Regions from separate parts of the Sporosarcina sp. P18a genome, predicted to be linked through region 1. Evidence: riboswitches for the same ligand, from Rfam matches in the RefSeq annotation. Region 1 holds a riboswitch; each other region holds the start of a gene.

Evidence for each region. Region 1 has a riboswitch for thiamine pyrophosphate ahead of CSV75_RS13835 (ECF transporter S component). Riboswitches for the same ligand answer to the same signal wherever they lie in the genome.
Region 2: another riboswitch for thiamine pyrophosphate. It lies ahead of tenA (thiaminase II); the one in region 1 lies ahead of CSV75_RS13835 (ECF transporter S component).
Region 3: another riboswitch for thiamine pyrophosphate. It lies ahead of CSV75_RS12175 (thiamine phosphate synthase); the one in region 1 lies ahead of CSV75_RS13835 (ECF transporter S component).
Region 4: another riboswitch for thiamine pyrophosphate. It lies ahead of thiM (hydroxyethylthiazole kinase); the one in region 1 lies ahead of CSV75_RS13835 (ECF transporter S component).

The regions. Positions count from the first base shown of each region.
Region 1 is NZ_PDYQ01000006.1:85,013-92,425, reverse strand. Features, by position in the region: gene CSV75_RS13855 (dicarboxylate/amino acid:cation symporter) at 1-985, opposite strand, end outside; gene CSV75_RS13850 (DUF6526 family protein) at 1,369-1,608, shown strand; gene CSV75_RS13845 (energy-coupling factor transporter transmembrane component T family protein) at 1,746-2,516, opposite strand; gene CSV75_RS13840 (ABC transporter ATP-binding protein) at 2,494-3,960, opposite strand; gene CSV75_RS13835 (ECF transporter S component) at 3,982-4,551, opposite strand; TPP riboswitch at 4,633-4,744, opposite strand; gene CSV75_RS13830 (exonuclease domain-containing protein) at 4,932-5,504, shown strand; gene CSV75_RS13825 (YitT family protein) at 5,733-6,605, shown strand; gene CSV75_RS13820 (methyl-accepting chemotaxis protein) at 7,372-7,413, opposite strand, start outside.
Region 2 is NZ_PDYQ01000003.1:92,318-99,730, forward strand. Features, by position in the region: gene CSV75_RS10055 (Mrp/NBP35 family ATP-binding protein) at 1-32, opposite strand, end outside; gene CSV75_RS10060 (N-acetylmuramoyl-L-alanine amidase) at 109-822, opposite strand; gene CSV75_RS10065 (rhodanese-like domain-containing protein) at 1,223-1,525, opposite strand; gene CSV75_RS10070 (hypothetical protein) at 1,604-2,194, opposite strand; gene hpaB (4-hydroxyphenylacetate 3-monooxygenase, oxygenase component) at 2,350-3,789, shown strand; gene CSV75_RS10080 (nitric oxide synthase oxygenase) at 3,872-4,969, shown strand; gene CSV75_RS10085 (DUF3889 domain-containing protein) at 5,013-5,375, opposite strand; gene tenA (thiaminase II) at 5,444-6,139, opposite strand; TPP riboswitch at 6,230-6,331, opposite strand; gene CSV75_RS10095 (YheE family protein) at 6,497-6,934, opposite strand.
Region 3 is NZ_PDYQ01000004.1:115,967-123,379, reverse strand. Features, by position in the region: gene ectA (diaminobutyrate acetyltransferase) at 1-36, opposite strand, end outside; gene CSV75_RS12195 (phosphoribosylaminoimidazolesuccinocarboxamide synthase) at 652-1,332, opposite strand; gene CSV75_RS12190 (heavy-metal-associated domain-containing protein) at 1,498-1,719, shown strand; gene CSV75_RS12185 (heavy metal translocating P-type ATPase) at 1,735-3,636, shown strand; gene CSV75_RS12180 (Crp/Fnr family transcriptional regulator) at 3,614-4,303, shown strand; TPP riboswitch at 4,361-4,469, shown strand; gene CSV75_RS12175 (thiamine phosphate synthase) at 4,540-5,139, shown strand; gene thiS (sulfur carrier protein ThiS) at 5,132-5,329, shown strand; gene CSV75_RS12165 (thiazole synthase) at 5,326-6,099, shown strand; gene CSV75_RS12160 (ThiF family adenylyltransferase) at 6,096-7,112, shown strand; gene CSV75_RS12155 (ABC transporter ATP-binding protein) at 7,240-7,413, opposite strand, start outside.
Region 4 is NZ_PDYQ01000003.1:172,531-179,943, reverse strand. Features, by position in the region: gene CSV75_RS10555 (sensor histidine kinase) at 1-1,026, shown strand, start outside; gene CSV75_RS10550 (response regulator transcription factor) at 1,028-1,639, shown strand; gene CSV75_RS10545 (D-serine ammonia-lyase) at 1,683-2,987, shown strand; gene thiW (energy coupling factor transporter S component ThiW) at 3,157-3,645, opposite strand; gene thiE (thiamine phosphate synthase) at 3,657-4,316, opposite strand; gene thiD (bifunctional hydroxymethylpyrimidine kinase/phosphomethylpyrimidine kinase) at 4,316-5,131, opposite strand; gene thiM (hydroxyethylthiazole kinase) at 5,148-5,921, opposite strand; TPP riboswitch at 5,984-6,085, opposite strand; gene CSV75_RS10520 (DUF3238 domain-containing protein) at 6,278-7,413, shown strand, end outside.

The DNA of each region.
Region 1 (7,413 bases):
TGATCGCTAGGATTTGTGTGCCACTAAGTTGGATGTCAAATAGCTGAGCAACGAATAAAGCATTGAATGTCTGTAAAATGCAAGCACCGTCACGCTTCAAGGCAGTTCCTAAAGGTATTGCAAAGCCTGCAATATCCTCCTTCATTTTAAATTCTTTTTTGCTATTTTCAATAGCGACCGGCAACGCAGCATTGGAGCTAGCAGTACCGAATGCGATACCGAATGTCGGCTGGAAGCTTTTCCAGAAGTGCTTTGGAGACACATGTAAGAAGCTTAGAATAACAAAGTACGCGATAGCCATCAGTGTCAAAGCTAAGATTAATCCTAAGATATAAACAAATAACTTCTGCACAATATCAAGACCTTGGGTGGCAATTACGGAACTGATTAAGGCGAAAACACCTATTGGAGATAATTTTAAAACAAGCATTGTAATCTTTTCTACGATAGCATGTACGCTTTCTACGAATGAAAGAAATGGTTTTGCATGACTGCCAGCCATACGAATTCCAATGACAACAATAATTGCCGTGAAGATAATCTGCAACAAATTCCCTGTTGCAAATGCTTCGAATGGATTGGTAGGAACTATCGAAATTAACCATTCAAGTATACCTTGTCCTTCCTTTGCCTCGCCGGCTGCCAATTCCCCTAAGCCATCTACCATATTCCCTGGTTTCAAAACTGAAGCGGTAATGTAGCCAATGACAAGCGCGAGTATGCTTGTGCTTATGTAAAGGAATAATAACTTCCCTGTCAACCGTCCAACTTTTTCAGAGTTATCTATACTAGAAAAACCTACAATCAATGATGTAAAAACAATGGGTACTACTACGAACTGGATTAAGCTCAAGAAAACTTTACCGATTGGAGAAAGTACGTATTCATTCAATAGAGGTACTGCTTGTGGGAGAAGGATATTTAGAATAATCCCGAAAACAATGCCGAACACGAGACCGACTGTGATTTTTGTTGAAAGTTTCATAGAAAACAACTCCTTAAAATCTTATTGATATAGTAGGTTTAATATAATGAAATGTATATGCTTTGTCAATACTAATAATTCTAACTATTCGAGAGTGCATACTATTCGCTAGGTTTGTTGAGTCTTGTTCCATAAGAACAAATGGTTTCGTGATTATTTGAAACGACTACCCCAATAAATAGCAATTACGTATATATCAAATATTAAATAATTTACTATACCCATGCAGGTATATAAGGAGAGATAGATGAAAGAACAATAGTATAAAAACAATACACGCGTAAAACCTATGCAATACTATTTTTGGTTACCATTAAGCTTTCTATTGCTTTTGATAACAGCAATCTATGAAATTTATCAATTTGTAAAGCATGGTTTTTCCAATGCAGATTATGCTATTATTCGCTGTTATCGTTCTCGCTATTATTCCAGGAATGCTCACACGTATTTATGCGTTGTATTTGCAAGATCGGTTAATTGTCACGGAAGAGCAGCTTCGTTACTTCATGCCGACGGGTAACAGTTTACCTACAAAATTGATGAAATCACAATGGATTGCATGGCGATTTGCTTCAGATAGAGATTTATGTGGAGCTTATGGATTGGTATCGGGCAGTATTTGAAGAGCTGTCACCCCAGAAGCTAAAGAAGTCCGTAAAATCATTAGCATGTGGAATGTAAAAAGAGAGCACAGAATCTGAACTAGAACTGTGCTCTCTTTTAATGTGGTTATACAGGATATGTGTTGGTTATCGAGTAACTATTTATAAACAGATAGTAAAAAAGCTAGAGATAAACTACATATCATGACGAGTACAAAAACCACGTCTATTCCATTATACCGTGTAGGATAATAATACGTCCTTGCAGCACCCATCTGATACTGTTTCGCTTCCATCGCAACGGCAATGCGTTGCGCACGGCGTATACTTTGGGCAAAAAGAGGAACGGTATAGGATTGCAATCGCGCATACACACCTTTAATCCCTTTGGAAAACTGTATATTTCGTACTTTCAACGCGTTCCTGCGAATTTGCAGCTCTTCAGTGACAGCAGGAATTAAACGAAAAGCTGCAATAAAGCTATAAGCATATTTGGACGGCAGACGAAACTGCTGCATCATAGCATAAAAGAATAGTATGGGTTGGATTGTTAAGATAAACGTAAAACCGACGAAGCCAAATGAAAGTGATTTACTCCCGAGCAACAGCGCGTGTTGAATACTCTCCTCGGAGATCTTGAATAGTCCCCATTGCCACAACACCGTTTCACCCTTACCGAATAATAACATCGTCAATCCAGTGGATAGGAATGAAATGACTAACGGAATGGAAAGCAATAAAAGTTTCTTTAGTGAATAGCCACTGAATACATAAAATAATATTCCATATAGAATAGCCTGTGAGATAGCAAAAGGTAAACTTTGATTCACAAGCGTAATGATCAAGAACGCAAAAAATACGATGAATTTTAGCGCTGGATTGACTCGGAATAGCCAGGTTTCGCGTTTAGGTGTGAACCAATTGAACATCCATCGCACCCCCTACGCCACTATCCGTTTGCACAACGCCATCTACTACAGTCCAAACAGCAGTAGCAAAGTTCTCCACAATTTCCGTATCATGCGTAACCATCAAAATTGTCATGCCTTTCGTGCGCAACTGCTCCAGTTTCTCAAGAATAGCGAATGTGTTTCGTGCATCCTGTCCAAAAGTAGGTTCATCGAGTAACAAGATATCCGTACTAGGAGTAAGGGCAGTTGCTACACTCAAGCGACGCTTTTGGCCCGTAGATAGTTGATAAGGATGGCGTGAAACGGAATCGGGCAGGTTAAATAAGCGCATCAATTCCTTCGCATACATGTTTGCATCGGCTTTTGGCATACCGTGCAAAGATACTGTTAATTCTTCCGTAATCGAGTTCGTTACAAATTGTAGTTCGGGATTTTGAAAGACGAGCGATAGACCTTTCGGGAGTTGCCGTTTCTTCTTTTTCCATACAATGGCTACGCCGTTCACTTCATAGACGCCGTTAGTCCGAAGCAATTGCATAAGAGATAAAAGCAATGTACTTTTACCTGAACCATTTTCCCCTACAATTGTAATCCAGTCACCGGCCTGTACAGTCGCATGCTTGGCAGAAATCTTCTCCACTTGACCACGATAACCGTGAAAATCCTCGATATGAATTTTCTCTTGTGATGAAACCGCTTGACGATTTAGCATCATCAATTGAAATGCATCAGAAGTTTTATATTCTTCCCATACCCCTGGATACCAAATGCCATAACGTTTCAGTTCTTCCTGAAAGTTTGCAAAAATATCTGCAGGTGAACCGTCTGCTAGTATGACACCATGATCATTAAACAACACAACACGATCTACCCAGTCAGCAATCAAATCGATTTTATGCTCCACGATGATCACAGTTTTATCAGCGGTTGCTTCTTTAATAGAAGTCCAAATCTGTTGCGTGCCTTCCGGATCCAGTAATGCGGAAGGTTCGTCCAGAAATAGCACGTCCGGTTCCAATAATAAAACAGAAGCCAATGCCAACCGTTGTTTCATACCTTGAGACATTTCGTTGATGGGCGTGTGGGCATCTATCAAGTGCAAGTTTACACGCTTCAACACCTCCTCAATAAGAGGGGCCATTTCTTCACGCGGCACTTGAAGATTCTCCAAAACGAATGCGAGTTCTTCATCGACGTAGGTCATACAGAACTGTGTATCTGGGTCTTGGAAAACGAACCCCCACGAGTCAGGTAACTGAATGCTTGTTGCTTTCATTGGCAGTTCGATAGAGTTCGGGATAATGCCACTCAGTACTTGAAGTAAAGTGGATTTCCCACAACCGCTAGGACCGAGCATAAGAACTTTTTCACCGGGCTGAACAGAGAAGGAGAGGTCCTTAAAGACCAAAGCATCTTCTCCAGGAAACTTCAGTCGTAAATCGGTAACGCTGATGTTATTCATAGTTGGATCATACCTCCGCTTTTACTGATCAAGCATCGTATATTCTTTCTTATCGACGGGGCGAATTAGCGATGTCACACCTGTTGCTTCTAGCGCTTTTACAATAAACACAGCGAAAATACCTGTGAAGATGAATGCGCTGATTGCACGTAATCCGTATTTCACAATGAGTGCCCATGTTTCGAGTGCTGCATAACCATAAATCAAATCAAGTCCGAAACTTGCAAGACATGACGCGACTCCTGCTAACCCTGCAATTAAAATAGAATAGCGTCGATAACGGAATGCAGCGAACAATAATTCAGCAGCAAGTCCTTGTACGAATCCATACATCAATACTTCAATACCATGGCCGGCAAATGCAGACAAGGAAGCCCCCGCAATACTTGCGATGAATGCAGTACCGGGCTTTCGTAATAATAGGAAGGCAAACGGCCCCACCATGAACCACATACCGTAAAGCAGTTGACGTGCAACAGGCATGATCGGTTTGACGACAGTGTATAAATCATCCCAAAACTTCATGAGCACGCCAAATACAACGCCGATCATGATGGTGATCAATAAATCGGTAAACTTTAACTTTTTCAAACTCTTCCACTCCTCGTTATTTTTTATACAAAAAAGCCGTCTGAAGAGCAGACGGCCGAGGAAGGAAAGAGATTCCTGTATAATTCCATCGATCACGCTCTCTACGCTGGCATTACCCAGATCAGATTAACGGTCAGCAGAGGATTCATCTGCTATCTCAGCCTGATTCTCTCAAGCACCCGGACGGACAATCATGTAAGCAATCCTAGTATACAGCACGTTGAATTGTGTGGCAACTTATGAAATTACTAGACGTTCAATTAAATGCTGACAGTTCAAATGGAACATATTGTATTGAAATCCTGATATACTAAAAGGATAGAACTGTTCATAATTATATTCTCGATATCATGCAAATAGAGTGTAAAAGGAGTTTTCACATGACAAAACATATAGCATTTATTGACGTGGAGACAACAGGCATGCGTGCCGAGACGAGTGAAGTAATCGAGTTAGGGGTTATGCTTGGAGAGTATGAAGATAATCGTATTGTTCGAGTGGCAGATGAGTATTGCGAGTTTCAAGAACCGTTCTATTCTATCTCCCCGATAATTACCCAGCTCACTGGCATTACCGATCAGATGGTTAGAGGGAAGTCGCTTGATATGGATAGAATACTAAAAATACTAGATCAAGCAGACGGTATAGTAGCACATAACGCATCATTTGATAGGGGCTTCGTCAGTCGACTATTACCTGAAACGCTCGACATGGACTGGTATTGCTCCGTCAGACAAATCAAATGGAAAAATTACGGATTTGAAAACGGCAAACTGCAACAATTGCTGAGAGCGCACCGAATTCAAGTGCATAACGCCCATAGAGCGCTCGATGATGCGAAGAATCTAGCTGTGTTGCTGAACTCATCCAATCCCAGCTTGGCGGATGATACATTCATCTCGTATTTGATGAATAAAGCCCCAATGAAGAAACCAGCAAAATCAAGATTTTAACTACTAGAAAGACCAGTCATCATGGGATGACTGGTCTTTACCTTTTCGATACGACTCTTGGGTTACTGCGGCCATGTGGTTTGTATGCTACTACTATATTTAGTCGCGCGTCATGTCATTGATACAAAAAACTACAAAAATCTACTGTCTTTGGAATAGTTTATATCGATAAAAGGGTATGGTAAATAGAAGTATGTGACTTACTAAATAACTGAAAGGAATGAGATAATGAAAGTAATTACAAAGAAGTCACATAAGACATTACGTCTTCTATTTCAAGCCTTTTTCGTCATGATGGGTGCAGTGATTACAGCGTATGGACTTGAGTCAGTCCTTATTCCAAATAATGTATCGGATGGTGGGGTTACAGGACTAAGTATTGTGGGTTCTAAAGTTTTTGGACTTCCGTTAGGTGTATTAATTGCGATTTTAAATATACCGTTTATCTTCCTTGGTTACAAACAGGTAGGTAGGCGCTTTGCAGCACTTTCTGTGGTGGGCATCGTATCCTTAAGTGCCAGTACAAGTTTAATGCATCATATTCCCATCATTGTACAAGATGATACATTATTGATAACTGTCGTTGGCGGAATCATTATTGGAGTCGGAATCGGAATAGCTTTGCGTAATGGTGGAGCACTCGACGGTATTGATATGCTCGCAGTATTGCTTTCGAGAAAACTTCCATTTGGGACAAGTGATCTAATTTTACTCTTAAATATCTTTGTCTTTATTGTCGTTTCAACCGTCTTTGGGTTGACTGGTGCGATCATGTCAGCAATTGCTTATTTCATCGCATCGAAAGTCATATCTATCATGGAAATTGGATTTAGTGGTTCCAAAACATATAAGATTGTAACGGATCAACCTGAATTGATGATAGAAGAGATTCACGGACGTTTAGGTCGGAGAGCAACATATCAAGTAGTGCAGGAGAGTTTTACAAAAGAGGAATTCATAGAAATCACTTGTAATATTTATCATTTGGAAGATAGTAAGATGAAAGAAATCATTCGTGACATAGATAAACATGCATTTGTAACGGTATATGAAGTTGTAGAAATTAAGCGAGGCAATTTTGGCAGAAGTCAAGCACGTTAAATGGATGTGGATTGAAAAAATATTTGTCTGCAGAATATAATTGTACAGTAAGTAAGTCTAGCTTTGGTAAAAGAGTGTAGGGATTAAAATATTACAACTTCGCAAAAGGAAAACAACAAACAATTACACATCTGTTTTAAAGGGAAAAGTATCTAGAATACTAATCACATATGTGAAAGCATTATTATTAGCCCTTCACTAACGCAGTGATCTTGATGCTTATTCGTCTATTTTAATAAGACAAGTGTTGTAACATGTACGGAATTCTGTATGTAAATGTATTGTAAACAAAACCTTATTAAGTGGAAGTGAATATGGATTCCAAAGTAGATAGTCTTCAATATGATCGATTAGGAAACAATCATGATACAAAAGTTAGACCTGTAGATGTGGAACCACTGATCTTCTAGTATGCGAACCTTAAGGAAACATAAAAATCCAGATAGGTTCGCGCATTTAATTTATGAAAAACTGCTGAATTAAATGTCGTTTAACTTTTTAGAGTAGTAAGTTATAATGGAATAGACAATATATAGATTTGGATTAAGTTTTTTGTTTATATATTGCGGTCGCTCCCTGTATAGAGGGTGTGGATTGAAATACCACAATGGTTCAATACTTGGATGTCTTTTATCGTCGCTCCCCGTATAGGGAGTGTGGATTGAAATTGTCGGGAGAGGTTGCAGAAGGGATATTTATTTCTCACCCTTTAAAAAATAAAACGAATCACGTAAAAGCGTCTGCATAGTAGCAGACGCTTTTTCAATCATAAAGTAAATTTTCGTACAAGCGCATTGAGTTCTTCAGC
Region 2 (7,413 bases), on a different contig from region 1:
ATCAATTCACGGACTTGTTGTTCATTAATCACATGTAACACTCCTTACTGAATTCATTCACTCCTTTTTAGTATATCATATTCCCTATTCACCCAACCGTCATATGCATTATTGCTCTTCAGCAAGTTGATATTTTACAATTCCATCTACAATCGCCGCGGCTACTTTTTTCTGGTACGATTTATTTGCCAACAACTTTCTTTCTTCCGGATTGGACAGGAAGCCCGTTTCTACTAATACAGCTGGAACCGGCACTTTTTTCAACAAGTAGACTCCTGTGATTTTCATCGCTTCCCGTTCGGTATTTTTCAACTGATCACGCAGTTCGTATTGGATGGACGTCGCTAGTTGCTTACCATCTGGGTGGCCGCCTGGATGATAAAATACTTGCGCCCCTCTCCAACGTTCTTCTGGAATCGCGTTAACGTGTACGCTGATAAACATGTCCGGCTTCGATTCTACTGCCATGCTTTCACGTAGTTTTAAGTCTGCAAACTTTCTGCTTCTCAATGAAGTAAACTTCTCGGATGGTGCATGTTCCGCAACTGCATCGCCGTTTTTCTCCCTAGTCATTTCAACAGTTGCTCCTTTTTTCTTCAATAGTTTACTTACTTCATGAGAAATGTTTAACGTAATATCTTTTTCAATGAGTTCACCTGCCGAAGCACCTCCGTCTTCCCCACCATGTCCAGGATCAATGAGAATGCTTACCCCACCGAGTTCTGAGGGCAGAAAAAAGCCACGATCGGATGCTTTGACGCCGTATAACACTCCACCTAATGAGAAAATGATTAGCATCACTGCCACAAGCCACTTTTTCATACAGACACCGCCTTTTTCTTTCACTATACGCTTGGACTTTTCAGGTTATGTCTATCTAGTACATGACTAGAAGTTTAGAGTAGATAATAGATTGGATAACAGGCGGCTACGAATTGGTATCTGCGAGGGCAAAGGCATCGTTGCACTAAGCTTAGGAAAATTATCAGGACTTCAATCCGATCTAGCTGATACCTTCTTCTCCCACCTCCCTTATACTTCTTTCCCTACATTAGAACTGTGAGATCCGTTAGCGAATAGCGTTTCTTTGGGAATACAGGCAAAGCGTTAAGCGTGTGTATTCCATGGAGTTAGCAAACGCTACTCCGTACGGATGAAAGTGCGCACAAAAAAGCCGTCGCAAGAAGTTTTTCACTTCTTACGACAGCTTTAGATTCGTGTATTATTTTGTTTGGCCTTCCCACGCTAGCATTCCGCCTACCATGTTTGTTACATCAAAGCCTTCGTCAGCCATAAGCTCTTGCGCACGGCCGCTTCTTCCGCCTGAACGGCAAACGAGAATGTAAGGTATTTCAGCATTCAAGTCATGCATTTCGACTGGCAGATTACCGAGGGCGATGTGTTCTGCGCCTGGAATCATACCTTCCGCTACCTCGTCATCCTCGCGTACATCGATGATATTCAATTCTTTACCACTTTCTAGTTGCTCTTGTACTTCTTTTGCAGTTAATTCTTTTAAAGTCATGAGTGATATCCTCCAAAGTGTTTAATGTACCCTTATTCTATCTTGCTAGGTTGAGCATTGTCTATTTAAATGAACTAATTAGTATTGCTGTAATTCTTTCGTAGTATGTCCACGGTTTTCCCATAATCTAGTCGTATCCGCTACTGCGACAATCGCAGGGATATAGCGCTCGGATTCTTTAATAGGCAGCTCCAGACGGGATATAAATGAGGACAGTTCCATCATGAAGTCACCGCCACTTACTTGCAAATTAAATACCAGTTCCGAGACTATTGCGTCTACATCCAATTGATCACCGAAATCCTCTTTTAACATATTTTTCACTAGTAATTGCTCGGGCGTTTCTTGTACATACTCCTCGTCAATGAAACACAATAATTCTTCTCTTACAGGTATATAATACGGCTTTCTAGCTGCGTTTTGTCTTAGGTTGTCCTTCTCGGCTTCTTCGATTGTCGCTTCAGCTACAAATTCGTTTGATTCAATATAGACGAAGCTCTCCTCTAGTTTCTCTTTCACTCGCTTAGTTTGCAAAAACCTTTCCACTTCATCCAATGAAATCTTCTCTTCATTTTGATCATTGTAAATCTCCATTACTTTTTCAATAGGCACAATCCCATATAGGTTTGTGCACGCCACAATATACTTCATTACCATTTCTTTATTCAATATACACACGCCTTTCGCTGATCTGGATACATTCCCTATGTACTCTTTCTGTATTGTATCAAAACTATTACCTATTGTTCTGCCTGAGAACATTTTGATCATCCTTGAAGGTTTCATAATATACTATACCAACTAGAAAATTCAGGAGGAATGGTATGGGTGCTATAAATGGCAACGAGTTTGTGCGTAGAATAAATGAGCAGGACGCGGAGATTTGGCTAGATGGACAGCAATTAAAAGGACCTATTTCTAAACATCCAGCCTTTAAAGGGCTTATTGAAACAAAGGCTTCTCTGTATGATTTACAATTATCACCTTCACATAAGGCTCGCATGACATACGCCTCACCAGTCACAAACGACCCAATTGGACTTTCTTACTTACAACCGAAAACCAAAATGGATTTGCAGAAACGAAGAGTTATGACAGAAGAATGGGCAAGACTTTCCTGTGGCTTACTTGGTAGAAGCCCAGATTACCTCAATACGGTGATCATGAGCTTTGCCTCTTCTTCCCCTCACTTGCTCGGCAAAGAAAACTGTTTTCCAGAACATATTCAAGCGCTTTATGAACGAGCACGAGAAGAAGATCTATCTTTTACTCATACCTTTATTACACCGCAGGTCAACCGATCGCAGAATGCCTTTAATACGTCAGATGAACCGATCTCTGCGAAGATTGTAGGCAAGACATCTGCAGGGCTCATCATTAAAGGAGCAAAGCTACTAGCCACACAGGGCGGCGTGACGGATGAAGTGTTGGTGTTCAGCACGCCTTCATTTCTTGGGGATCCTGATGAAGCTTTCGCCTTTTCCATTCCTTCCAGTACAGAAGGTTTACGTTTTCTTTGCAGGGAATCATTTGTAGGTGGGAATTCTACGTTTAATTACCCACTGAGTTCACGGTTTGAAGAGATGGATGCTATAGTTGTTTTCGATAATGTTCTCGTCCCATGGAAGCGTGTATTCTTTCATCACAATAAGGAAGTAGCTTCAGAATTTTTCTCAATGAGTTCATTTCATCCATTTGCTACCCATCAAGTCATTACGAGACAGATCGTCAAGACGGAGTTCATGTTAAATTTGGCAGAGCAACTCGTCCAAACGATTAATATAGCGGAATATCTCCACATTCAAGAGAAATTGTCTGAAATAATTATAGGGCTCGAAACGATGAAAGCCTTGCGAGATAAATCCGAAGCCGATGCATTACCCGATCAATGGGGTTATATGTGTCCAAGTGCGATACCACTTCAAATAGCTAGCAATATTTTCCCCAAAGTCTATCCGCGTTTTAGTGAAATCATTCAGCTAATTGGAGCGAGTGGAATGGTTGCGCTACCTACCGATAAGGATTTCCATTCGGCTATTCAACCTGATCTCACAAAGTACCTACAAGGTGCTACGAAAACCGCGTTAGAACGTGTACAACTATTTCGATTGGCTTGGGATTTGACGATGAGTTCGTTCGGCACAAGACAAACGCAATATGAACGGTATTTCTTCGGTGATCCAGTTCGCTTATCAGGTCATCTATACCGATCCTATCCAAAAGACGCAGGACAAGAAATGATACACCGGTTACTCTCAGATTAAATGAAAAGTCAGTAATTTGCCGAAATTATGTCAGCTCATCGTATTTGCCAGATGCTACACTTTGTATATGGAGTTGATGATTATGGTGCTATCTGTAAATAGAATTAAGCTATTTCAAGAAGCAGTCCGGTTTATTCACAGTTGTTATGACGAACTAGGACTTTCTCAAGAAGAACAAATCAAGCGCGTGAAGGAAATTGAAGAAGAGATTATCCAAACGGGAACGTACACCCATACAGAATCCGAACTGATACAAGGCGCGAAAATGGCTTGGCGAAACAGTAATCACTGTATCGGCCGATTGTTGTGGGAAACATTGGAGGTATTTGACGAACGACAAGTCACTACTGCTGAAGTAGCATTTGAAAAATTGAAGCATCACGTGGATTATGCAACGAATGATGGAGATATTCGCTCAACGATTACAGTCTTCGCTCCGCGAGCGCAAGATAAAGACCCCCTAAGGATCTGGAATCATCAATTAGTTCGTTATGCTGGATACAAGGAAGGTCCCACAATCATTGGTGACTCTACATCCATTGAAATGACTAAGTTATGTGAAAGCCTTGGTTGGCAAGGAGCCAAAACACCTTTTGATGTATTACCGCTTGTCATTCAAGAGTATGGGAAATTTCCGCGGCTTTTTGAATTGCCAAAGTCGTCAGTAAAAGAGGTACCTATCAGTCATCCCGAAATCAAAGGAATTTCTGAGTTGCACACAAAATGGTATGCTGTTCCGATCATTTCCAATATGCGTCTTGATATCGGTGGAATTGAATATCCCATGGCACCATTTAACGGCTGGTATATGGGTACGGAAATTGGAGCGCGTAATCTTGCAGATGCGGATCGTTATAATCTTTTGCCGTCTGTCGCCAAACTGATGGGGCTCAACACAAAATCCAATCGATCTCTTTGGATAGACAAAGCACTTGTAGAGTTGAATATAGCCGTTCTACATTCCTATCAGCAAGAAGGCGTCACACTTGTTGATCATCATACCGCAGCTAAACAATTCAAATCGTTCGAAAAGAAAGAGCAAAGTGCAGGAAGAAAAGTGACAGGTAACTGGGTATGGCTCATTCCACCACTATCACCCGCCGCTACCCATGTCTATCACAAACGGTTTGCCAATGACATTATAACTCCCAATTTCTTTTATCAAAAAGATCCCGAATAAACCAACGCCCCTGCACCATGTTATATGGTCTAGGGGCATTGGCTTATTGAACAGGTATTTCTTGAAAGTTAATGCGAATAAATTGACCCGTTTCAGCTGAATATGTGACAGTCACTATCACACCGAATTCTCGTTCTTCCTCTTTTAACCAAAGCTGAAACTTTTCCACACTCGTCACGTTCTTTGAGTCGGTTGCGATATGCAAATAATCCTTGATTTCTGCACGAGGATATTTGAGCATCGTTTGCTTGATCGCAAGCCTCGACCACTTAGCGTATGCCGGTACTTCTACCTTACTAAGAGTGGCAACCGGCGCCTCGCTAGTGCCCGTCGCGCTTGTCATTATCATCCCAAGCGCAAAGATTATTTTCGCAAAGATAGCACGCACCTCCTTTTGGAATAGCATGCGCTGTTTATATCCATTCAATTCTAATTAATAACATTCAACTTAAATAGTCGCACGTTTTTTTTATATTAATTTGTAATCATCTGTCCTTCATGCATACCGGGCCACATTTGCTTCGTGTAGGCCATGTCCCAGAACATATACTCATATCGAGTCGTATTAAGGAAGATCTCCTCTAACCTCACTAATTCTGATTCAGGCTTGCCTCCTGCAGTTTCATCCATTAATTCTAAGCACCAAGTAGCCAACTCGCCAAAGTCTTCCGATGAATACATGCGAATCCAGTCACCATACAATGGATGTTCCAGCGCACCAGGCAATTCCGAAAGCTCTTTGCCAATCTCCCAGTAGCTCCACGCACACGGCAATAATGCAGCGACAACTTCCGCTAGAGAGCCGTTTTGACTTACATGTAGCATATAGTGCGTGTACGCTAGAACAATTGGAGACGGCTGAGCATTCTCGAGCTCTTCCTCGGTAATGCCAAAGCGTGCTGCATATTGACGGTGAAGTTCCATTTCAGTGTGTAGTGTACCGTTAAGCAATGCAGCAAATTTACCCATCGTCTCTACATCCGTAGCCTTCATCGTGCCCACAGCAAACACTTTCGCGTAGTCAATTAAATACAAATAGTCTTGCACCATATAAAAACGAAACTTCTCCTGATCCAACAGACCATTTCCAATCTCCTGTACAAACGGGTGACTATGATTCTGTCTCCAAATCGGTAATGTCTTCTCTAATAAACGTTCTGTAAACTTCATGTATACTCTCCCCTTTTTCGTAATAAATGAAAAAGCCACTTCTTGACTAGAAGTGGCGGAGAGACATCACAGAGCACAGAAATAAGCTAAGTAACATCTGCACCACTTCCTTACGCCGGTATGAACCGGATCAAGTTAAAGGGTTAAAGCATATGCTTCTCTCAGCTCCACAGAGCACCCCTAGCGGTAACAACTATTTCATTTGTATATTCTATTGTAGACTTACTTTATCAGAAAGGTCAAACGAATTGAGATTACACGTAGCCTACATACAACACAGCAATTGGCAGCAGACCTTAAATTGGTCTTACTCAATCGAATACGTTTATTCCACAAACTTCACGCAGTGTCAGTTTGTTATTCTAGATGTTCTTTTAGCTTTTTCTCAACATCTTCTTCTATTTTTTTTACGCGCTCTTCTTCTAGTTTACGTCGTGGTTTAGGATGATACCATTCAATTTTCCCATTAATGAATGTACCTTTAAATTCTTCGCCTTGAATCTTCAATTTAAATGACTGAAGTGGTCGAGTTTGACTTCCGCTATTCGATTGTTCGATCTCAATATTATCCGCTTCATTTCGAATCCCTTGCTCGGATAAAAGTTCCAAAACTTTATCCTCTATAGCAATTACTTCCTCTTCGCCAACATCATGTTTGGGATGTGGATTAAGCCATTGAATTTTACCGTCATGATAGTCACCTTTATAATTACGACCTTCTAAGATGAGCTTAAACTGAATTCGCTCGTACTGCCTGTCTTCAAAAACTTTTTCTGCTTCAAAGTCATCTACCACAGGGAACACCTCCAAAAATAGTATAAAGCCTCTTTTTATAAAATGGCTCATCTTACGTTATCCATAACTACTAATTCAAGCCTTCTAGCCTGAAGTTTAATTACCCATCATTCCTGCTCACGTATAAATCCTTTAAAAAAATTTAAACTCTAATATAACTTAGCAATAGGTTGTTGTCAAATCCATTAATATTCTACTATGCTTTATATCATTCGAATATACGGTCCAAACACCGTAAATCGTAGCGAACTTACTCCCCGTACACTCTATTACATCTTCACTCACTACCAGGCAGAAGATCAACTTCACACATGTGTCACAACTTTATTGCAGCCTTTAATAATTACCGTGAGTGTTGAACCAATACACGCAAAGACTGCTATACATTCTATTGACTTGACGGACATGGTTAATCCTATGAAGGACACACCACGTATGTATAATAATACCCCATTTTTTGTGTTTCAATCATTTGAACA
Region 3 (7,413 bases), on a different contig from region 1:
CAACCCTGCAATCGAAACTTTGTGTTTACTATCCAAACCATTTCTCCTCCAAGTTCTTTTACATGTAGTTGCATACATATTTGGGATCTGAAATTTTCTAAGATGTGTAATTCGTTACTTCTTTACCCGAGAACACGATCTACTTAAAATACGTTCGTCGAATAATCATCCATGTGAAGTTTTTGAGAACCGAGCAAATACACTCGGTAGATTCTACTTATGAATCTAGCGGACTTAGCAAGGGTACTTACGTAGAAAGGCCAAAATGGAGATTCGTGCTGGCTACTTTGGGTGCTATCTTTCTGCCTTGCGGTATGAAGAGCAAAAAAGAGCGCCTTTACAAAAGCGGGGAGCTTTTGTTCATGGAAACAGCAGATATATTAAAGATTCGCTGATATGAAAGACACTTTCATTATCTAGAATTCACTATCATACGCATTCATCCAACCAACGTTCACACACTGGTGAAGAAGCAAACTAGGTGTCACCTCTGACACTGGTTGCTATTATAGGGAACCATGAAAACGTTGTCAACAGTAAATATATTATTTTATTTATTTGATTAAAAAGTAAAGTGCCGCTAAGTCAGTCAGCGTATGGCTTGAGAGAACATATAAAAAACCGGAAACATTTTTCGTTTCCGGTTGACTTTTATGAAAATAATATCTTTTCTAATTCCATTGGTTCAATATATGTATCGCCTCGATAAACGCGCATATTGCCTCCTGAAATTTCATCGATCAACATGATGTTTCGTTCAGGATCGCGACCGAACTCCAATTTGATGTCATAAAGTTCTAAACCTTTTTCCGCCATCTCTGATCGCACTACTTCAGAAATTTGCTGGGTCAATTCTTTAAGTACCGCATATTCTTCATGCGTCAAAATGTGAAGTTGTGCCAAAGCATCTTCTGAAATGGGTGGATCTTGACGTTCATCATCTTTTAGCGTCACTTCCACGAATGCATCCAATACTTGTCCTTCTTCTGCATATGCACCGAATCTGCGCAAGAAACTTCCGACCGCACGGTATCGACAAATCACTTCTAATCCTTTACCAAAGACCGTAGCAGGCTTCACCGTCATCGTCACTTCATCCAGATCGGCATCGATGTAATGCGTCGGTACGTTTTGCTCCTCCAATTTCTCGAAAAAGTATTTCGTCATGCGAAGTCCAGACTTCCCGGCACCATCAATCGTCAGGCCTACTGTGTTGGCACCTGGATCAAATACACCATCTTCCCCTGTTACATCATCCTTGAATTTCAATAGCACGTGGCCATCTTCCAAGCGGTAGACGTCTTTCGTTTTACCAGAATAGGTTAATTTCATCCGTACGATTCTCCTCTATTCATAAATGTATACTGCTTATTCAGTATAAAGCACTTTGACGAGAAGAAAAAGTATTGTTTGACAAAAGTTGATGGACGTCAAGGTCATTTTCACAAAATACTCTTATACTTTAGTTAACAAATACACAAGAAGAGGATGAGATCAATGAAAAAAGTCGTATTTTTAATGGAACCATTCAGTTGCCCGTCATGTGTTAAGAAAATCGAAGGGGCACTTTCCCGAGCCAAAGGCGTACAGCAAGTAAAAGTATTATTCCATTCAAGTAAAGTTCGAGTCGAGTTCGATGAATCTATCGTAGAAGCCGATGAATTACAGGAATTGATTAGTAAACTCGGCTATCCAGTTCTCAATAAAAAAGTCTCATAGAGAGGAGGCATTCAAATGAACGCAAAGCAAACCGTACGCATCACCTCTATATCTGCCATTTTGCTTGGGGTAGCAATCATCTTGCATTTCGCAAGCTTTCATGATGCGCGTCAGATTACATTAATCGCTGCCACTTTAATCGCAGGTACTCCGATTGCAATCAAAGCTTGGAAAGCTATCCGCATGAAAGCTTTTAGTATTGAACTTCTCGTGACCATCGCGGTAATCGGTGCGCTATTTATTGGTGAGTATGTAGAATCCGCCGCAGTTACCTTCTTATTTGTATTCGGAGCATTGCTTGAAATTCGTACAATGGAGAAAACTCGCTCGTCCCTCCAGGCACTTATTGATCTGGCTCCACTGGAAGCAAGTATCCTTCGAGATGGTAAAATAATGACAATCGCTGTTGACGAGGTAGTAGTCGGTGACCGGGTAATCGTTCGCTCGGGAGAACAAGTTCCAGTTGACGGACCGATTGTTACAGGGAATGCTTCTATAAATGAAGCAGCCATCACGGGAGAATCTGTACCGGCAGCCAAATCGCTAGACGACCAAGTGTTCAGTGGTACATTAGTAGACAACGGATATATCGAAATAATGGCAGAACGCGTTGGTGACGATACAGCATTTGCTCGTATTATCGAACTAGTCGAAGAAGCACAGGAAGCCAAATCAAAAACGCAAAAATTCCTTGAACGATTCGCCAACATCTATACACCTTCCATTGTCGTCTTATCGATGATCGTCTATCTGTTCACACGCAACATCGAAATGACATTAACCTTCCTCGTCATCGCTTGCCCTGGCGCTCTTGTCATTTCCGCTCCCGTCTCTATCGTAGCGGGAATCGGTAACGGAGCTCGACATGGTGTGCTAATTAAAGGTGGCGACGTGATGGAACAGTTGGCGAAAATCGACACGGTCGTCTTTGACAAAACAGGCACATTGACCAAAGGACGTCCAGAGGTAACTGATATCCATAGTTGGGGTATCGAAAAAGAAGAGCTACTGCGCCTAACTGCAGAAGTTGAACTATTGTCCGAACACCATCTCGGTCAAACGATCGTCCGCGAAGCAAAGAAGCGCTTGATTGACTTGACACATCAAGCGCGTGACGCAAACGTTATGAAAGGCAACGGCATGCTTGCTAAAGTAGACGGCAAGCAACTCGTAGCCGGCAACCGAAAACTGATGGCATCGCAAGGTATACCTATTTCTAGTGACGTGGAAGCTTATGCATCCAAGCGGGAAAAGGCAGGTAATACGGCTGTGTTCGTCAGCATTCACGGAAACATCGCAGGTATTATTTCCATAGCGGATCAGATCCGTCCGGAAGCACAGGCTGCTTTGGTCAAATTACGAAGAAGCGGGATCAAACAAATGATTATGCTAACTGGCGACAATGTCCACACTGCCCGACTCGTCGGTGAACAACTCGGTCTTGACAGTGTCCACGCGGAGCTTTTACCTGAAGACAAAGTAGCCGCCGTTCAAAAGTTGAAAAAGCAAGGACATCGTGTAGCCATGGCAGGTGACGGGATCAACGATGCGCCTGCGATCGCCACGGCGGACATTGGACTTGCCATGGGCAAAGGCGGAACAGACATTTCCATGGAAACAGCTGATATCGTCTTGATGGCGGACCGGCTTGATCAATTCGCCCATGCCTATGCATTATCGAAAGCAACTGTCCATAACATGAAACAAAACACATTCTTTGCGGTAGGCACAGTCTTCCTCCTGTTGGCCGGTGTACTGTTAGGCAAAGTGTTCCTAGCATCCGGCATGCTCATTCATGAAGTAAGTGTACTTTTGGTTATATTGAACGCCATTCGATTAATACGCTATACTAGTGACAAACCAGCCAATCGAACTATAAGCGAGGTGAAAGTGAATGAGTCAACAGCCCCACAATAATACGACGAATCAAAATATGTGTGTATCGCTCGTACCGCTGTTCAATCATTTGGAAACTGAACAGATGAAACACGTAGTAGGACTCGCGCGAAACACTTCGCATCCACGTGGAAAAATTATTTACAATGAAGGCGACTGCTCCGAAGGTTTATATATTTTGCATAAAGGACGAATCAAAGTATATCGCCTTTCAGAAAACGGCAAAGAGCAACTCGTACGAATTTTAGAACCGGGAGATTTCACAGGTGAGTTGTCATTATTCAATGCCAAACCTCATGACGCCTACGCAGAAACACTTGAACCCGTGGAATTATGTATTATTCAACGGGATCAAATGCAACAACTTCTACAAAAACATCCTGCGATCTCATTAAAGATGTTAGAGGAGTTCTCCTCTCGCCTCGCCCGAACAGAACAACGGGCAGCGCGGATCGGTATGGAAGCAGCAGAAACGCGCATCGCACTGTATCTAGCCGACTTATCAGAAGAACAACAACAATTGACAGTCGAATTACCGATGAGTCGCAAAGATCTCGCCTCCCACCTCGGGACGACACCTGAAACGATTAGTCGAAAACTTAGCGCATTCGAGGAGTCGGGCTGGATTCGCCAGTCCAGCATGAAAACGGTGGATATTCTCGATTTGGATGCTTTATTACTATTATGAAAGAAACTCTTTTCATTCCACTACGTACATGATACGCTAGTTCTGAAAACCAAATATTTTGACCATTAGGGGAATCCTTCACAAGGACTGAGAAAAGAGTGTGGCTCTGAAACCCTTATTACCTGAACAGATTAGTATCTGCGGAGGGAAGTGGCGAGTCGTTCCGTATATATTTCTGTCGACACATCCACCACTTTCCGATTCGGGAAGTGGTTTTTTCTATTGGAGGGGAATGAATGAAGTTACTTGGCGTGACCGATGACTGTCTTTCGGTTGATGAACTGACTCTACACTTGCAGCAGACAGCGCCGTTTCTAGATGCTATTATTTTGCGTGAAAAGTCCAAGACAGACGAACAACTGACAGACTTGATTACGCGTCTTGCGAATAGTGGATTCCCACTCGACAAGCTCATTGTACATGCCAGACCTAACATAGCGATCGAGCTGAACCTTACGAAAGTGCAGCTGACTGGCTATGGCATGTCTTTACGGGATGCACATCGGAAATTTCCCGAGCTACAATTTGGTTGCTCGATTCATTCAATGGAAGAAGCAAAGGAAGCTACGACGGAAGGCGCGGATTGGCTCTTGTACGGGCATGTTTTCGAGACGAAATCAAAGCCTGGCCTACCAGCGCGCGGCACGGAAGAATTGTTTTCTATTGCAACGTGTAGTTCGATTCCCGTGTATGCAATCGGCGGAATTCAGCCGCAACACTTGCCTGATTTACAACGAAACGGCGTAGCAGGCGTGGCTGTATTATCCCCTATGCGTTCACTAAAAGTCTTACAAAGTTATAGAATAGGAGGCGCATCTAATGAAGAAAATGATTGATTTGAACGGAAAAACCTATTCGGTCGTTCCGGAAGTAGGAACAATCCAACAGTTACTTGAGCATTTGGGACTGGGTAATCGGATTTTGATTGTGGAGAAAAATAAAGAGATTTTGCAAAAAGATCACTATGACGCACCGATTATGGATCGAGACCAAATTGAAATCATACATTTTGTAGGAGGCGGATGAAGATGTTAAAAATTGCAGATAAAGAATTCTCTTCACGGTTATTACTAGGCACAGGGAAATATCCTTCATTTGAAATACAAAAGCAGGCAGTTGCAGTATCAGAAGCAGAAATCCTCACGTTCGCAGTACGACGCATGGATATTTTCGAAGCGTCGCAGCCCAATTTTCTAGAGCAATTGGATTTAACTCGCTATACATTACTTCCAAATACTGCAGGTGCAAGTACAGCAGAAGAAGCCGTACATATCGCACGTCTTGCAAAGGCATCAGGACTTTGTGACATGGTGAAAGTGGAAATTATCGGATGCAGCCGTTCATTGCTTCCAGATCCTGTAGAGACATTACGCGCTACTGAAATGCTGCTAGAGGAAGGCTTTATTGTATTGCCTTATACGTCAGACGATGTAGTGCTCGCAAGAAGACTATGCGAATTAGGCGTTCATGCCATCATGCCGGGCGCTTCGCCAATCGGTTCAGGCAGAGGCATTCTGAACCCGCTGAATCTGTCATTGATCATTGAGCAATCTAATGTCCCCGTCATCATTGACGCCGGCGTCGGCTCTCCAAAAGACGCGGCATTCGCGATGGAACTCGGAGCAGACGGTGTATTGCTCAATACGGCAGTATCGGAAGCAGCAAATCCTGTCATGATGGCAGAAGCAATGAAACTCGCGATTGAAGCAGGACGTCTCGGTTATAAGGCAGGACGTATGCCAGTCCGCGATTACGGCGTAGCAAGCAGTCCAACTGAAGGGCTTGTGACGAATTGACCGGAAAATATTCTCGGCAAGAGCTATTTGCACCTATCGGACCAGTTGGACAACACCGTATCCGCGAGGCAAAAGTTTTCGTCTTAGGAGCGGGTGCACTCGGTTCTTCCGGAGCGGAAATGCTTGTCCGTGCAGGGGTCGGCGAACTAACGATTGTTGATCGTGATATTTTGGAGTGGACCAATCTTCATAGACAGCAATTATATACAGAGCAAGATGTCATCGATCAATTGCCGAAAGCGATCGCTGCGGAAAGCCGATTGCGCGCGATCAATAGCGATGTGAAAATCCGTGGAATAGTAGCGGATGTGACAACTGAAAATGTTCTCGACCTATTCGAGGGACATCAATTCATTCTCGACGGCACAGATAATATCGAAACACGATTACTAGCAAATGACGCAGCGTTACAACTCGGCATCCCTTTCTTCATGGGTGCTTGCGTCGGTAGCTACGGGCTGACGTTTCCTATTGGCGTAAAAGAAGGGTCCCCCTGTCTGCATTGTCTCCTCGAAGCGTTACCGCCACAATCATTGACATGCGATACAGTCGGCGTCATCTCACCAATCGTCGTTACAACGGCTGCCCGTCAAACCGCCGAATTGCTGAAGTGTATAACGGGTGCGCAGATGGAACCGCGCCTGGAATCCGTCGATCTATGGACAGGCGAACGTGCTGCAATGGACGTGCACAGTATGAAGAAATCTAGTTGTCCGAGTTGCTCAGACACTCCAACCTATCCTTACCTATCTGCCAATGAAGTCATTCGGACTGCCGTACTGTGCGGGCGCGACACCGTGCAACTGACCTGGCCGAAGCACCGACAAGTGGAACTACTACCATTTGCCGAATCCATTCGCGGTATTGTTTCTAATTTAAAACAAAACCCATATTTGGTTTCCTGTGAATACAACGCTCATCGACTCGTGTTATTCCGTGATGGGCGGATGTTGGTTCATGGAACGAAGGATATCATGGTAGCCCGGAAGATTGTCGCCGGTTTATTGGGATGATGCTTGTGCTTAGAGCGCTTAGCGCAATTTTATGAGCATAACCAATAAATCCTCCAATAAAAAACGCTTCAGAAAGCCGTAAAACAGCTTTCCGAAGCGTTTATTTCATTATTTATTCAACCCTCGCTCATTCCGTCGAATCCAATGCCATCTCAGCCGAACTCTCCAACTTCAACACACCATCCGTCATCTTGTACACCTTATCCACGTATTGAATCAACCGTATATCATGTGTTACAACGATGGTCGCCGTTTGATTCGACTTCGTTTCATTACGCAACAACTCCATCACCTCAAATGC
Region 4 (7,413 bases), on a different contig from region 1:
TCTCCATTTAATTTAACAATAGGTATCATATTATTAGTGTTATTTTTCCTGTCATATTATTTTTCCGCTAAGTCAAAAAGTGGTCTTATGTATATGTGGATCAGTTTTGAAATTGTTATTACCGTCGTGATGACATTGTTATTTGGCTATGTTTATCTGTCACTGTTTATTGCTTTCTCTATTGGGCATATCAGAAGACCAGTCGGCTTTTTTGTTATTTACGGATTACATATTGCGATTTTAATCGCCGCAATCGTTGCGGGGTTCTTTCTTGAAATCGAATTATTTTTACCACAAATACACTTTGTTATTATCACGGTTATCGGAGTAGTATTACTGCCATTTAATTTGTACAACCGTCAAAAACGAGACTTACTTCAAGATCAGTTGGAAATTGCAAGGGAACGGATATCAGAACTGATGATCATTCAAGAGCGTGAGCGTATTGCACGAGATCTCCATGATACACTTGGACAAAAGTTATCTATGATTGGTTTAAAGAGTGACCTAGCTTCTCGATTGATGGATCGGGATATCGAGTCGGCAAAAGCAGAAATTCAAGATATACGTCAAATTTCTAGTACGGCACTAAAAGAAGTACGAGATCTTGTTAGTGGTATGCGACGTGTGAAGCTTAAAGATGAACTGGTGCGCGTCCAACAAATGCTGAAGGCGGCTGAAATCGAAGTGGATATAGAAGGTAATCCCAATTTCCCCGACGTGTCGCCTATTGTAGAAAACGTACTCGTAATGTGTCTCAAAGAAGCAATCAATAATGTAGTAAGACACAGCTATGCAAAACAATGTTGTATTATATTTGAACAGACAGAAAAGGCATTTGTAATTAGAATAAACGATAATGGGATTAGTATCGCGCAAAATGGCGTGAATTTACCAGGGAATGGGCTTGATGGCATGAAGGAACGATTAGAGTTCGTCAACGGTAAATTGTCGATTAAAAGTGACAATGGGACGCAACTAAAAGTCATGGTACCTGCTGTCTTAAAGCAAATAAAGGAGGGGTAATATGATTCGCATTGTAATTGCTGAAGACCAAGGAATGTTACTCGGTGCACTAGGGTCGTTGTTGAACCTGGAAGAAGACATGGAAGTAGTAGGCAAGGCTAAAAATGGCCAGGAAGCCGTAGACTTGGTAAAAAGTCTTCAGCCCGATATTTGTATTATGGATATTGAAATGCCGATTAAAACCGGCTTGGATGCTGCGGAAGAACTACAAGATATGGAATGCCAAATTATTATTCTCACGACGTTTGCTAGGGCAGGTTATTTCGAACGAGCGCGGAATGCAGGAGTTCGTGGATATTTGCTGAAAGATAATCCCATTGAAGAGTTGGTTAAATCGATTCATTCTATTATAGAAGGGCGCCGAATTTATGCACCTGAATTAATTGACATGGCATTTGATATGAAAGAAGAAGAGAAGAATCCATTGACTGAGCGGGAAGTTCAAGTACTTAAGTTGGTATCGGAAGGGAAAACTACGAAACAGATTGCGGCTGAACTGTTTTTATCACCCGGAACTGTCCGTAATTATGTCTCCACCATACTGGATAAACTTGGAGTTCGTAATCGTATTGAAGCGATTACGTTATTCAATGAAAAAGGCTGGTTCGAGTGAAATCTACACGGGCGTACATTCATAACGAGGGAGTGAGTGATAAGTGAATAAGATTACGCAAAGTGAATGGCTTGTAAAGCTACCCTTATTACAAAGCGTGATGGAGCAGAAGGAAGTGTTATGGAAAAATCCTTCTGTCGAATTGGTAGCAGCTGGCCTGTTGAAGACACGTTTATCAAAAGTTGATATAGTAGACGCCAGCGAACGTCTGGAGAGATTCGCTCCCTATTTGGCGAAAGTCTTTCCAGATACGGATAAAGGTATTATTGAATCCCCATTAACCCCAATTCCAAAGATGAAGCAAGAACTCGAAAAAGCGTATGCTATCCATATTCCGGGAAAGCTTTTATTAAAACAGGATAATGCGTTGCCAATCTCAGGTTCAATCAAGGCTCGTGGTGGTATTTATGAAGTTTTGAAGCATGCAGAGACGCTTGCGGTAGATAGTCAATTGCTAGATTCTACAAAAGACTATAGCCAATTCGATACGCTGAGATTCCGAGAGTTGTTTGCGAAGCACAAAATTGCCGTAGGCTCGACAGGGAATCTGGGATTGAGTATTGGTATTATGAGTGCAAAGCTTGGCTTCAATGTCACGGTGCATATGTCAGCCGATGCCAAACAGTGGAAAAAGGATTTACTACGCTCCAAAGGCGTTCAGGTGGTGGAGTATATGGATGATTACAGTAAAGCAGTAGAAGAAGGCCGGCGTCAGGCAGAGGCTGATCCGTCTTGTCATTTTGTGGATGATGAAAACTCTACGGATTTATTCATGGGATATGCAGTGGCAGGGGAACGTGTTGCGGCACAATTGAAAGAGCAGAATATTACTGTCGATGAAGCGCACCCTCTATTCGTCTATTTACCTTGCGGCGTAGGCGGGGGACCTGGCGGCGTGGCATTCGGATTAAAATTGGCTTTAGGTGATCATGTGCATTGCTTCTTTGCTGAACCGACACACTCACCGTGCATGATGATTGGTATGATGACAGGAATGCACGACCAGGTCTCGGTTGCAGATTTTGGCTTGGACAATAAAACTGCGGCTGACGGTTTAGCAGTCGGTACAGCTTCTGCATTTGTTGGAAAAACGATGGAACCATTCCTCACAGGATGCTATACGGTAGAAGATCAGACATTATTTACGCTTCTTAAAGAGCTGGCGGATAGTGAAGACATCTGGCTGGAACCTTCAGCACTTGCTGGTATGACAGGACCTGTACAAGTTATTAAGTCTACATTACCGTTAGCAGACTCCAAAAACGCAACGCACCTTGTATGGGGAACGGGCGGAAATATGGTGCCTGCGGACGAAATGAAGAGTTATTATCATTATACGAGGAAATAATACACTCTATTTCCCGGGAAATCGACAAAAGATCCGCAGAGACTATTCTCTGCGGATCTTAATTTTTAGAATAGATGATTTGGAAGCTAGGAGACATCGTTGATCAACGTTCCCGAACACAAGTTTGACCTCATTACGCTTGCCCACCATTTTGTCCTACATCATGGTCTTACTTCAAATCTCTAAAAATCTTTAATTTCAAGAGTCTTGGAGCCAATAATAGACCGATAATTGTCCCACTCACCGTCGATACAAGAAAAGGGGGTAGGAAAAATAAAGCGGTTACGGTCGTGCCCATCAAGATTTTGGCATAAGGCACTGCAAACAATGGTGCTATCAAACCGGTACCGATAATCTCCCCGATGCCTGCACTCCAATTCTTTTTGAAACGCCGGTATAATACGCCAGCTAAAAACGCACCGATCATCCCGCCAGGAAATGCGAGCAGTGAACCTGTCCCTGTCAGTATACGTACGAGTCCTGTCATAAACGCTACCACGACAGCGGCCCCCGGACCCATTACGATCGCCACTATAACATTTACAGTATGCTGTATGGGATACGCTCTAGCGATACCAGCAGGGAATGAAACGAATGCAGAGCCGGCAACTGCAATCGCGACAAACATTGTCATGAAAATCATTTTCCGTGTATTCATACGATCCCCATTCATGCCAACAAAGAGTGTATGGTGTTTGATAAATCGCTTGCTGCATACTGCGGATCTTTAGCCGATGCGATAGCGGAGACCACAGCTATACCGTCTGCCCCGGCTTGGATAACAGAGCCGGTAGTAGCCAGTGTAATGCCGCCTATAGCGACGATCGGCATATCAGGGAACGCAGTATGGATTTCTTCTACTAGAGTGGTACCTACAACTGCCGAAGCATCGAGTTTGGTTGACGTCGGATAGATCGGACCCAGACCTACATAATTCGCCCCAATTGATTGTGCAATTTGTACCTCATGTGCATTGTGAGTCGAAACTCCAAGCCACTTATCCGGACCAATTCGCTGACGCACGCTGTCTGCCTGTTCATCATCTTGTCCTACATGAACCCCGTCTGCATTAATGGCCAATGCCAAATCCACATCGTCATTGATGATGAAAGGAACACGATACAATCTGCAAAGTGCCTGACACTTTCTAGCGAATCCGAGCAAAGCCTCGCCTTCAAGCGCATTAGATCCCTTTTCACGCAACTGAAAACATGTGACACCACCGCGAAGAGCCGCTTCTACTATTGCTAACGGATCCTGACTCTGAGCGTTTGGTGTACCCATTACAAAATATAAGCCTAATGCTTTCCTCACTTCCATGTTTGACATCAGTGCATCTCCTTTTTCAGTTCACCGTATGCCCAGTGATTGGTTGGTCCGTGCCCTGAACCAATCTTCAGGCCATTTTCAATCGCGGCCTGTATGAATTGCTTCGCTTCGGCAACTGCATCCGTCAAAGAATAGCCCTTAGCCAGAAAACTCGTCAAAGCCGCTGCGAATGTGCATCCGGTCCCGTGTGTATCTTTGGTTTGAATCCAAGGTGTTGTTACAGTGAATGACTGCCCTTCTTCGTCCGCGTAATAATCCTTTGCATCCAGTACATCATTGCGGTGACCGCCTTTCATAACGACGGCTCTTGCTCCCATTTTAATAAAAGCGGCTGCAGCTTGCCGAATGTCTTCGTCTGTTCGTATTTTCATTCCGGTTAGCACTTCCGCTTCAGGGATATTCGGAGTCACAACGGTAGCCAGCGGTAATAAATGTTCTTTTAATGCTAGAATCGCCTGTTGTTGCAATAAAGCCTGTCCTCCTTTTGCAATCATGACAGGGTCAATGACTAAAGGAAACGGAGGATATTCTTTTAATAGCGTTGCTACTTCAGTAATGATTTCTGTCGAAAACAGCATCCCAGTTTTACATGCTTTTACATCAAAGTCATCCAGTACTGCACGAATTTGTGCTATTACTCCATCTGTCTGTATTGGATAAACACTGTGAACACCGTGTGTGTTCTGAGCAGTCAATGCAGTTATGGCAGAAGTGCCGTATACACCTAGCTCCTGAAACGTCTTTAAGTCGGCCTGAATTCCTGCGCCTCCTCCGCTATCAGAACCGGCAATGGTCAATGCTACTTGTACTGTCAATTGAAAAACCTCCTGTCTAGTATACTGAAATTGTTTTCCGTTCGTTATCCAATGTATGTAAGGTATTTAAGAAGTTTACAGCAAAGTCGCCAGGACCACGTGAAACTTTTGCAGTTTGTTCACCAGCCCGTTTATAAAATGAAAGTGCATCTGCTACGGCTTCCAAGGGATGTTCCATTCCTACGGAGAGAAATGCACCCGTGACAGAACTGAGTAAACAACCCGTGCCGGTTATGGTGGTCATCATCGGGTGGCCGCCCGTAATGGATAATGTGGAATGGCCGTCCGTGACTAAATCGACTTCGCCTGAAACCGCCACGAGACAGTTGTACTTAAGGGCAGTCTTTTTCGCTATACTTTCGATGTCGGCAGAACCTTCTCCTGCGTCAACACCCTTAGCGGCCCATGGAACATCTGCAATCGCAGCAAGTTCCCCTGTATTACAGCGGATCAGTGTGATATCTACCTCGTTCAGCACTTTTAGAACGCTAGCTTTACGAAAAGCCGTAGCACCTGCACCAACTGGATCTAGTACTACAGGTTTTCCTGCTGCGCGGGCACTTTTTCCCGCCAAAATCATTGCGTCTACTGTTTGTTGCTTCAATGTACCAATATTTAAAATACTGCAAGCGGCAATTTTTGCAATGTCTTCTGCCTCCTCCACTGCATCCGCCATAACGGGAGAAGCGCCTATTGCAAGTAACCCATTTGCCTGGAAATTCGCGACTACAAAGTTTGTCATGCAATGAACGAGCGGTTGCTTTTGACGAAGTTCGTGAATAAGCTGCATGTTTCTTTTCCTCCTTAAAAAGGTATATATACAAAAAGCCCATGCATAGATGGGCGGTTGGGTATGAAAACTACCCACTTTCCTCCGCTAGTATGTACTAGATCAGGTTCAAAGGGTTTGCGTAATTGCATCTCAGCCAATAGAAGGCGCCCCTAGTGGTGACTATGTATTAGACAGGCTGATTATATCATATACATGGAAAAGGTTAAAATAATACTGGGGTTATGAGGTTAAAGTAATAAGAAATGAGTGATTGTACATAGACGAAAAGGTATAACGATATGCTGAATGTTACATAATTATCTGAAGGCGTATAACTGTTTCAGATGAAATAGATAAAAGGGAGCAGATCGCAAATGGAGAAATTATTCGAAATTCAACAGATGAATCATTCATTGGATGATATATCATTCACGTGGAGTGACACAGGTGGTTATTACCGTGTCTATAAAAATGACCGACAAGTATATGAAGGAACGGCTCCAAAGTTTACGGATGGAGAGCTAGATCCGTCATATCCTTTTCAATATACAGTGGAACGAGTGGAGGAAGGACGGGTTCGAGATGTAATTGTTATCCAGACATCACCTCTGACAGAAGTACAGGAAGATGAACATCCTTTACAACGCTTGGTGATCACAACGATTGCCGCCCCATCACAAATTGCTCTGTCATGGGAGTGGATTAAGGATGTAGAGAAGTTTGATGTTTTCCGGAATGGACAATACATCGAGACAATTACGGATAATCGTTTTATTGATCGCGAGACAAGTTCTTCTGAGGCGGTAGTATATAGTGTCGTGGCAACACGCCCATTAATTGATAGCAATCAGAAAATGAATGTCAGTAAATCAATCGCATCAAAAGTGTATGAAGTGATTATGCCTCCGGATCCTAATAATAAACCAACAGAAGAAGTCTATACATTTTCCGTGCGAGTAAAGCAACGGGATCGATTACTCATTCCAGTGGCTGACAGGAAAAAGTTAAATGAAGTGAAGCAATGGAAGTTCCGCTACACGACTTTTTTAAAGGAAGATATTATTAAAAATCCGAATCTTTTTTCGCCGATTCCATACTTTACAGGAGACGATCGGGACTTCAACCCTGAAGGAAAAAGCTTCCGCACGCGTGTAGATATAGAAGGAGAATTTATCGGAGGAGACAGCAATCTGCGGTTTACGAAAGCCACTGGGCCGTCAATTGGCTTAAATACTATGAAGCGGTATAAGCGCCATGCCCATGCTTCTGTAGAGGGTATAGAAATCGATCGGTTGGAGGAGAAATCGAAAGAAGTTCATTTTACAATTACTCATGATGTAGGCAATCCATTAACCGCTTCACCGTCTATTCACTATGAAGTGAAAGCTCATTTGGATCAGCAAGGTAACTTAGATCTGGTAGGCTATCACAATGATGCACCTCATCATGAAATTTATTTATCGCTTGATGGCGAGAATTGGCGCCCTGTGCATCGTACTGAAAGTGAAGG